Regions from separate parts of the Kitasatospora sp. NPDC015120 genome, predicted to be linked through region 2. Evidence: riboswitches for the same ligand, from Rfam matches in the RefSeq annotation. Region 2 holds a riboswitch; each other region holds the start of a gene.

Evidence for each region. Region 2 has a riboswitch for cobalamin ahead of ACF1AK_RS21545 (ribonucleoside-diphosphate reductase subunit alpha). Riboswitches for the same ligand answer to the same signal wherever they lie in the genome.
Region 1: another riboswitch for cobalamin. It lies ahead of ACF1AK_RS31015 (cobalamin biosynthesis protein); the one in region 2 lies ahead of ACF1AK_RS21545 (ribonucleoside-diphosphate reductase subunit alpha).
Region 3: another riboswitch for cobalamin. It lies ahead of ACF1AK_RS16615 (HoxN/HupN/NixA family nickel/cobalt transporter); the one in region 2 lies ahead of ACF1AK_RS21545 (ribonucleoside-diphosphate reductase subunit alpha).

What each region holds. Positions count from the first base shown of each region.
Region 1 is NZ_JBIBVJ010000022.1:22,239-25,501, forward strand. It holds gene ACF1AK_RS31010 (cobyric acid synthase) at 1-1,190, opposite strand, end outside; gene ACF1AK_RS31015 (cobalamin biosynthesis protein) at 1,187-2,173, opposite strand; cobalamin riboswitch at 2,207-2,419, opposite strand; gene ACF1AK_RS31020 (alpha/beta hydrolase family protein) at 2,599-3,263, shown strand, end outside.
Region 2 is NZ_JBIBVJ010000009.1:45,989-49,251, reverse strand. It holds gene ACF1AK_RS21555 (glycosyltransferase family 2 protein) at 1-204, opposite strand, end outside; gene ACF1AK_RS21550 (hypothetical protein) at 497-1,594, opposite strand; cobalamin riboswitch at 1,752-1,893, shown strand; gene ACF1AK_RS21545 (ribonucleoside-diphosphate reductase subunit alpha) at 2,073-3,263, shown strand, end outside.
Region 3 is NZ_JBIBVJ010000006.1:8,881-12,143, reverse strand. It holds gene ACF1AK_RS16620 (M24 family metallopeptidase) at 1-522, opposite strand, end outside; gene ACF1AK_RS16615 (HoxN/HupN/NixA family nickel/cobalt transporter) at 603-1,715, opposite strand; cobalamin riboswitch at 1,747-1,940, opposite strand; gene ACF1AK_RS16610 (ArsR/SmtB family transcription factor) at 2,023-2,397, shown strand; gene ACF1AK_RS16605 (Fpg/Nei family DNA glycosylase) at 2,495-3,263, opposite strand, start outside.

The DNA.
Region 1 (3,263 bases), on a different contig from region 2:
CCGTGATGGATCTCGTAGCCCTCGACCCGCTCCCCGTAGGCCTCGCCGACGGGCCGGCCGAGCACCTTCTCCGCGCCGAACCGCACCCGCGTCGGCAGCAGCCCGAGGCCGTCCACCGCGCCCGCCTTCGACTCGACCTCGTCCACGATCGAGTGCGCCAGCATCTGGTAGCCGCCGCAGACGCCGAGCAGCGGCTGCCCGGCCGCCGCCCGTGCCCTCAGCACCGGCTCCAGGCCGCGTTCGCGCAGCCAGGCGAGGTCCGCGACGGTGGCCCGGGTTCCGGGCAGCACGACGAGGTCGGCGTCGGCCAGCTCCTCCGGGCGGGTGGCCCAGCGGACCAGCACGCCGGGCTCCTGGGCGAGCGCGTCCAGGTCGGTGAAGTTGGACAGCCGGGGGAAGCGCAGCACGGCCACCCGCAGCACGTCCGCGCCGAGCGGGCCGCGCGCGGCGGTCCGGTCGACGACGGTGGACAGGTCGAGCGAGTCCTCGGCGTCCAGCCACAGGTCCGCCAGCATCGGCAGGGTGCCCAGCACCGGACGGCCGGTCAGCCCGCGCAGCATCTCCAGGCCCGGGGCGAGCAGCCGCGCGTCGCCGCGGAACTTGTTGACGAACCAGCCCGCCACATGCCGCTGGTCCTCGGCCGACAGCAGGGCCAGGGTCCCGTACATCGCCGCGAACACCCCGCCGCGGTCGATGTCGCCGACCACCACGACCGGCAGTCCGGCGGCGGTGGCCAGGCCCATGTTGGCGATGTCGCGGTCGCGCAGGTTGATCTCGGCGGGCGATCCCGCGCCCTCGCAGACCACCACGTCGAAGCGCCGGCGCAGGTCCGCCAGGCACTCCAGGGCGCGTTCCAGCAGCACCGGCTTGCGCTCGCGGTAGTCCAGCGCGCCGACCTCGGCGACCGGCCGGCCCAGCAGCACCACCTGGCTGCGGCCGTCGGCCCCGGGCTTGAGCAGCACCGGGTTCATCGCCGCCTCCGGCTCCACCCGGGCCGCCTGCGCCTGCATCGCCTGCGCGCGGCCGATCTCGGCGCCGTCGGCGGTGACGAAGGAGTTCAGCGACATGTTCTGCGCCTTGAACGGCGCGACGGCGACACCCTGCCGGGCCAGCCAGCGGCAGATGCCCGCGGTGACCACGCTCTTGCCGGCGTCCGAGGTCGTCCCGGCGACCAGCAGCGCCTTGCTCATGCCCCACTCCTCCGCATCCCGCCCAGGGCCGCCCGGAGCAGCAGGTGCCCGGCGACCGTCGTACCCAGCGCCAGCGCGCTCACCCGCCGGGAGAGCACACAGGCCCGTTCGATGTCGTCCACCCCGACCGGCCGCAGCTCCCCGCCCAGCACGGGGCGGTGCTCCACCCGTTCGCCGTAGCGCAGCGTCCCGCCGAGGCGCACGCCCACCGCGCCGGCGAACGCCGACTCGGCCTGCCCGGCGTTCGGGCTGGGGTGCGCCGAGCCGTCGCGCCGCCAGACCCGCCAGGCGGTGCGCGGTTCGGGGGCGGCGGCCACCGTGAGCAGCGCGGTCAGCCGCGCGCCGGGCCAGCCCGCCACGTCGTCCAGCCGCGCCGAGGCCCAGCCGAACCGGGCGTAGCGGGGCGAGCGGTGACCGACCATCGCGTCCAGGGTGTTCACCGCGCGGAACGCCAGCAGGCCGGGGGTGCCCGCGAGGCCGCCCCAGAGCAGGGCGTTGACCACGGCGTCGGCGGTGTTCTCGGCCACCGACTCGACGACCGCGCGGGCCAGCTGCTGCTCGTCCAGCGCGCTCGGATCGCGTCCGCACAGGTGCGGCAGCCGCTCCCGGGCCGCCGTCAGGTCACCGGCCGCCAGCGAACGGCCGATGGTGCGGGCCTCCCGGGTCAGCGAGGTGCCGCCGAGCACCGTCCAGGTCGCGGCGGCGGCGAGGGCGGCCCGGGCGGGCGGGCGGCGGGCCAGCAGCCGGTCGGCGGCGAGGGCGCCGGCCGCGACGGTGCCCACGGCCAGGGCGGTGAAGGCGGTTCCGGCGGCGCGGTGGTCGCGCCAGAGCAGGCGTTCCAGCCGGGCGGCGGCGGTGCCGAAGCCGGCCACCGGGTGGCCGCGGCGCGGGTCGGCGAACCGGGCGTCGGCCAGGTACCCGGCCACCGCGCCGGCGCCGAAGGCGGCGGCCCGGGTCAACGGGCGCACGGCAGGGCGCAGCATCGCGTGCGTGTCCTCACTCAGGGTCCGCGCCCTGGATCGACGAACCGGGGGCGAGAGTCTCCTGGCTTCCGGGTCGAACGCACCTCCCGGGCCTTCCAGCGGCTTCTGACGGCCCGCCGTGGCGTGTTCCGGTCGTGCTCCCCGGTGACAGTGGCGGGACCGCGCCGGACTCGCACCGGCTTCCTCTGCATGCCTCCGTATTGGCTGAAGGATCCCATCACGGGCCCGAACCGGGAGTCAACCGAGGTCGTCGGGGGTGTTGGTCACACGCCGGGCCGTCCCGCCGCGCCGCTGTGACTTTCCTCCCGGAACTACCCGTACGGCCGTGTCCTGCTGGCCTCCCTGCGCCCGCGCGAGTGGACTGAGGGTGGGTCGGGGCGGCGAGACCGGACACCGAGCCAGACACCGAGCACCGGGGAGCGAGTATGCGTTGGGGAATCGCGGCCACCGTGGCGGCCGCCGCCGTCGGCACCGGGGCCGCCGTCCTGGTGATCGGCCGCCGGGCGTCCGAGCGGATGGTCCGCCCGGCCGGGGCCGCCCGCGTGCGGACCGGCCCGGTGCGCGTCCAGGCCCTCGGCGCGGGGCGGGTCACCTTCACCCGCACGCCGGTGAGCGAGCGCCCCGGCCGCTGGGCCGTCGAGTGGGGCGAGGACGGCCATGCGGTCGTCGAGGAGGTCCTGCACCGTGACGAGAAGGGGGTCACCCGCCGGCTGGTGCGCGCCGACCGGGGCACCCTCGCCCCCGGCACCGAGGTCCGCTTCACCCCCCGCGTCCACCTCGGCGACCCGGGCCGGGCGCTCGGGCTGCCGTTCGCCGAGACCGCCGTCGAGGGCGAGCTCGGCGCGATGCCCGCCTGGCGGCTGGGCGGCAAGCGGGGCACCTGGGTGGTCCTGGTGCACGGGCCGGACGCCGACCGGGCCCAGACCCTGCCCGTCCTCCCCGAGCTGCAGCGCCTCGGCCTGCCCGCCCTGGTCGTCACCTACCGCGGCGACGCCGGCGCCCCCGCCTCCCCGGACGGCCTCGGCCACTTCGGCGAGACCGAGTGGCGGGACGTCGAGGCGGCGGTGCGCACCGCCCTGGACGCCGGCGC
Region 2 (3,263 bases):
CACCGTCGGGTACTCGGCGGGGCTCCACTGCCGCACCAGCCGGCGGTGCTCCTTGACGTCGAAGTTGGGCGTGAAGCTGTTCACCCGCAGCGACACCACGTAGTAGACGACCGTGAAGAACAGGAACGGCACGCAGAGCCAGAACCACGACCCGAGGGAGTACAGCTCGGCCTGACTGACCACCAGGCACCCGAAGCTCACCATCGAACAGAGGGTCAGCACCCACTGGTGGCGGATGGTGTAGCTGTACTTCTCCTGCGAAGTGGGCGGCGCCGGCAGCAGCATCGCGGGGACGGGCTCGCCCGTTCCGCGCCGGCGCCCCGCCGCTCTGCGCCGTCTGCTGGTCGCATTGACGGCAGCGCTCACCGCGCGGTACCTCCTGCTCGCTGATTCCCCGTCGGGGCGGCCACGGGGGGACGCATCCCTCCCCCGAGGGCGGTCATCCTATCCGACCGCCCCGGGCGCCCTTCGCGGGCCGTCCCGTCCCCGCCGGGGGTCAGCCGGTGTGGGATCCCCGGGCCAGCAGGACGTCCTTCGTACGCTCCGCCAGCGCGCCGGCGGCGGCCGTGGCGAGCTGGTCGCTCTGGTCCGTCCCCTGCTTCAGCGAACCGGCCACCGTGAAGTAGCCGAAGCGGCCGATCGACGCGTGGGTCTCGGTGCAGCCGGACTTGTCGGTCACGCAGAACACCGGGACGCCGGTGCCGGACAGACCCTGGATCAGTCCCGCGTGGCGGCCGATCGCCCGCTCCGCACCCGCCTTGTTGTCGAAGACCGCGACCCCGACCGTGACGGCGCTCTCGCCGCTGACGTACGTCGCGCGGACCAGCGAGCGGCAGGTGTCGTCGCCGAGCGCCAGGCCGAGTCCGCCGGTGGTCGCCTTGGAGCAGGGGGCGGTGGAACCGGTCACCTGGCGGGTCCACACCTTGCCGTCGACGGTCCGGGTCTGATCGGGGAACAGCGTCGCCGCGTCGACCGGCAGCTTGTCGGTGGCGGCGTCGGAGATCACCGCCACCGCCTGCTCGGTGGGCGTGGCGGTGGCGGACGGGGTACCGGCGGTGGTCCCGCTCGCGGCCGGCTTCGGGCCGTCACCCTTGTCCCGGCCGTTGATCCACACCCCGGCCCCGACGATGCCGCCGACCAGCACGGCGGCGACGACCACCGCGCCGATCCACAGCCGCTTGCGGCGGCGCGACTCGTCGGCGTGCCGGTCCGCCATGGCGTTCCAGTCCGGCTCGGCCGGGGCCGGCTGCGGCGGCTGGGCGCCCTGCTGCGGCCAGCCGGCGAACGGGGGCGCGGGCTGCGGTCCCGGCGGCGGTCCGGCCTGCGGCCCCGGCGGGGGGCCCTGCGGGGGCCCCGGCTGCGGGTACGGCACCGCGCCGGACGGCACATGCGGCGCCACCGGCGGCTGGGCCTGCGGCGGCACCCCCGCCCCCGGCTGCACGTACGGCGTCGCAGGCGGCCCGAACCCGCCGGGCGGCGGCACCGGCGGCTGCCCCGGCTGCGGCACCTGACCCGGCGCGCCAGGCTGCTGACCCTGCCCCGGCGGCACGGCCCTACCGGCCCAGTCCCCCGGAGCGCCCGTTCCCTCGCTCATGTGCCGAGATCGTAGGGCATGCACCCGACGGGGGACCGTCCCGGTGACCAATCCGTTTCGCAACGGACCCCGCCGCGGGCACCCCGCGGCCCCGCCCCGGTACCACCGGTCATCGGAGCAACACGCCACGCTGCACAACATGTGGTGTCGCATCCAGCGAGCACCACTAGATGTATGCTCATCCCTGCTGTCGACGCAGGGGAACCCGGTGCGAGTCCGGGACTGCCCCGCAGCGGTGTGCGGCCGCCTCCCGAGGTGCGCCGCGAGTCCGAGTACCTGCCGACGGCGTGCCGACGCCTCCCCGCAGGGGCCATGGCACCAGCACCACCTTCCGGGCCTCGCGGGCGGGCCGGGGACGACACGCGCGCGACGCCTCCGGGCCGCGCGGCGGTCTCCCCTGCCCCGAACGGTCCGGCCCGAGCCACCCCCGTCGCCGCCGCCAGGAGAGAGCGCCTTGACCACCGCTGCCTCAGCCACCCTGCCCGCCCAGGGTTCCAGCTCCGCCCCCGCCGACCCGACGGTCTCCGACCCCGGCGGTGCGCTCCTGCGCCTCCTGACCGACCGCAGCGCCGACCTCCCCCAGGCCGACCCCGGCCATGTCGCCGCCGCCGCGCTCCGCGGCCGCCACGCCGGCTCGGACTTCGCCGAGCTGCGCGGGCTGGCCGTCGACGCCGCCGCGTCGATGATCGCCGAGGACCCGCAGTACTCCAAGCTCGCGGCCCGCCTGCTCGCGCTGGAGATCGTGGACGAGGCGGCGAGCCAGGGCGTGGTCTCGTTCTCCACCTCGATCGCGGTCGGCCACGCCGAGGGCCTGATCGGCGACACCACCGCCGCCTTCGTCGCCAAGCACACCGCCGCCCTGGACGCCCTGGTCGACCCCCGGGGCGACGACCGCTTCGAGTACTTCGGCCTGCGCACCGTGCAGTCCCGCTACCTGCTGCGCCACCCGATCACCCGCAAGGTCGTCGAGACCCCGCAGTACTTCCTGCTCCGCGTCGCCTGCGGCCTGGCGGTCGGCGACACCGAGCAGTCGGTCGCCGAGGTCGCCGAGCTGTACCGCCTGATGAGCCGGCTGGAGTACCTGACCTCCTCGCCGACCCTCTTCAACTCCGGTACCCGCCACCCCCAGATGTCCAGCTGCTACCTGCTGGACTCCCCGCTGGACAACCTGGACTCGATCTACTCGCGCTACGCGCAGATCGCCCGCCTGTCCAAGCACGCCGGCGGCATCGGCCTGTCCTACTCCCGGATCCGCTCGCGCGGCTCGCTGATCCGCGGCACCAACGGCAAGTCCAACGGCATCGTGCCGTTCCTGCGCACCCTCGACTCCTCGGTCGCCGCCGTCAACCAGGGCGGCCGCCGCAAGGGCGCGGCCTGCGTCTACCTGGAGACCTGGCATGCCGACATCGAGGAGTTCCTGGAGCTGCGCGACAACACCGGTGAGGAGGCGCGCCGCACCCACAACCTCAACCTGGCGCACTGGATCCCGGACGAGTTCATGCGCCGGGTCAACGCCAACGCCGACTGGTCGCTGTTCTCCCCCGCCGACGTCCCCGAGCTGGTCGACCTGTGGGGCGAGGAGTTCGACGAGGCCTACCGCAAGGCCGAACTGGCCGGCAAGGCCGTGCGCACCATCCCCGCGCAGACCCTCTACGCCCGGATGATGCGC
Region 3 (3,263 bases), on a different contig from region 2:
CAGGTGCCGTTCGGTGCGCCCGACCAGGATCGACTCCAGCAGCTCGCCGAGCGCCTGGTCGGCGATCTCGGCGGCGATCCGCAGGTCGGCGATCTCGTGCTCGTCCTTGACCACCCGCAGCCGCTCGACCGCCTGGCCGACGTCCACCAGCCGCACCCCCTCGGCCAGCCCGGCCACCGCCCGGTGCCGGGTGACCGTCAGGTCGTGCTCCTCCACCGCCAGCCCGGCCGCCCCCAGCCGCGCCGCGGCGGAGGCCGCGGCCAGCGCGGTGTCCGAACCGGCGGTCACCGGCAGCCGGGTGACGTCGGGGGCGATCAGGTGCTCGCCGGTGTCGTCCGGCGGCAGGTCGTCCGGCAGCGCGAGCAGCGCCCGGTCCCGGGTCAGCAGCAGGGTCGCCCCGCACGGCGGGCAGCCGGTCAGGTACCGCACGTTCGCCGCCCGGGTGATCAGCGCCGCGTCGGCCCCGGAGGCACCGCAGTGCTCCCGCAACCGCTCCCGGCGGCCCGCGTACGCATCAGCCATGCGTCGAGCCTACGAACCCGGCCCCCGATCCGCCCGCCGAACGCCCCCACCCGGGCAGCCCCGGCCGCCCGCCCGGACCGCTACTCCGCGGGCTCCGGACTCCACTTCCGCTCCACCCCGGCCAGCCGCCAGTAGGCGATGGCGGCGGCCCAGACCACCACGAACAGGGCGACGATCGCGTAGCCGACGTTGTCCAGCGAGATGTCCGCGATCCAGCCGGTCACCGGGTCGGTGAGGTCCAGCTTCTCGTGCAGCACGCCGACCAGCTCGATGGTGCCGATGACGAAGGCCACCGCGATGGACAGCCCGGTGATCGTCAGGTTGTAGTACACCTTCCGCACCGGGTTGGAGAACGCCCACTGGTAGGCGAAGTTCATGAAGGTGCCGTCCAGCGTGTCGAACAGGCTCATCCCGGCCGCGAACAGCAGCGGCAGGCAGACGATCGCGTACCACGGCAGGCCGGAGGCCGCGCCCGAGCCGGCCATCACCATCAGGGTGACCTCGGTCGCGGTGTCGAAGCCCAGGCCCAGCACCATGCCGACCGGGAACATCTGCCCGGGCCGGGTGATCGAGCGGGTCGCCCGGTTCAGCACCCGGGCCAGCAGGCCGCGCGCGTTCAGGTGCGCCTCCAGCTCGGCCTCGTCGAAGCGGCCGGCGCGCATCGAGCGGAACACCCTGAGGATGCCGAACAGCGCCGCCAGGTTGAGCGCGCCGATCAGGTACAGGAAGACGCCGGAGGCCGAGGTGCCGACCATGCCCAGCCACTGGTGGGTGGACGACTCGTCGTCCATCAGCGTGTTGGCCAGCTGCGCTCCGCCCGCCACCAGCGCGGCCATCAGCACCACCATCGAGGAGTGCCCGAGCGCGAACCAGAAGCCCACCGAGACCGGGCGCTTGCCGTCCGCCATCAGCTTGCGGGTGGTGTTGTCGATCACCGCGATGTGGTCGGCGTCGAAGGCGTGGCGCATGCCGAGGGTGTAGGCGGTGATGCCCAGGCCCACCCCGAAGACCTGGGTGCCCACCTCGTACTCCTCCGGCGCCACCAGGAAGATCAGCGTGCCGAACGCCACCACGTGCATGGCGAGGATCACGCCCAGCAGCCCGGCGGTGCGCAGGGTGTCCTCCCGGCGCCAGCGGAAGGCGGGCAGGGCGGCGGGCGACGCCGCGGCGGCGGCGGTTTCGGGCAGGGTCATCTGGGGATCACGCTCCAGCACCTCGTGGAATGACGTCGTGAGATGCCGTGGCCGGTCTCCTGGCTTACGGGGCTCCCGTACCCGCCTTCCCAGGCGCGCGAAGCGCCCAGTGGCGTCCTGGGTACGGACACTCTCCCCCGATCACAGTGGCGAGGGCCGCTCCGGACTGGGACCCCTGAGGGTCCGTCACCGGTCTTCCCGAGCACCACGGCGGGCAACACCGTAGGGGCCGGGGGCGACCCATGCAAGGCTGCGCACCTACGCAGGTGTTCAGGATCACAACCCCCTGCCTGCCAGAATGGGCCGCATGCATCTCGTACCGGCCGACCGCGCGGGCCACCGCACCATCGACGGCCACCGGGTCTGCGAGGCCATCGCCGCGATCGGCGACACCGCCCACGTCCGCTCCTGGGCCGAGCGCTTCGCCCTGCTCGCGGACCCCGGCAGGCTCGCCCTCCTGCTCGCCCTGCACCGCACCGGCCCCCTCGCCGTCACCGACCTCGCCGTCGCCACCGGCATGCGCGACCCCGCCGTCTCCCAGGCCCTGCGCCTCCTGCGCACCGCCGGCGTGGTGGCCGGCGAGAAGGAGGGCCGCGTCGTGCGCTACCGGCTCGTGGACGCCACCCTGCGCCCCCTCCTCGACCAGTGCGCCGGTGACACCCCCGCCGCAGCGGCCGGCTGACCGCCGGGCGGGCCGCTCGGCGCCCCCGCGGCCCGTGCGCTCCCTGCGCCCGGGCCGGCCGCCCCGGGCCGGGCCCACGGGCGCAGCCGGGGCCGGATCAGGCCGTCGTGCGGGACGGCTGGCAGGTGGGGCACCAGAAGAGGTTGCGGGAGGCGTGTTCCTCGGTGCGGATGCCGGTGGCGCAGACCAGGCAGGGCTGGCCGGCGCGGCGGTAGACGTAGACCTCGCCGCCGTGGTCGTCGACGCGCGGGGGGCGGTTCATCGCCTCGGGGGTGTGCTCGGGGCGGACGGTGTCGATGCGGCCGGCGACGGTGCCCTCGCGCATCAGGGCGACCAGGTCGGCCCAGAGGGCGTCCCACTCGGCGCGGCGCAGGGAGCGGCCGGGCAGCCGGGGGTCGATGCCGTGGCGGAACAGCACCTCGGCGCGGTAGACGTTGCCGACGCCGGCCAGCACCTTCTGGTCCATCAGCAGGGCGGCCACCGTCGTACGGCTGCCGGCCATCCGCCGCCAGGCGGCTTCCGGGTCGGCGTCGGCGCGCAGCGGGTCCGGGCCCAGGCGGGCGGCGACGGCGGCCTTCTCGGCGTCGGTGATCAGGGCGCAGGTGTGGGGGCCGCGCAGGTCGGCGTAGTGCTCGTCGTTCTCCAGGCGCAGCCGGACCAGGCCGACCGGCTCCGGCACCGGGCCGTCGGCGGTGTCGCCGAAGGTGAAGCCGCCGTACAGGCCGAGGTGGACGTGCACCCAGGCGTCCTCGCCGAAGCCGAGGAAGAGGTGCTTGCCGGTGGCCTCGGCCGCGACCAGCTCCCGTCCGTCGATCAGCTTGGCGCCGTCCGCGAAGCGGCCCTGCGGGCTGCTGGCGCGGACCGGC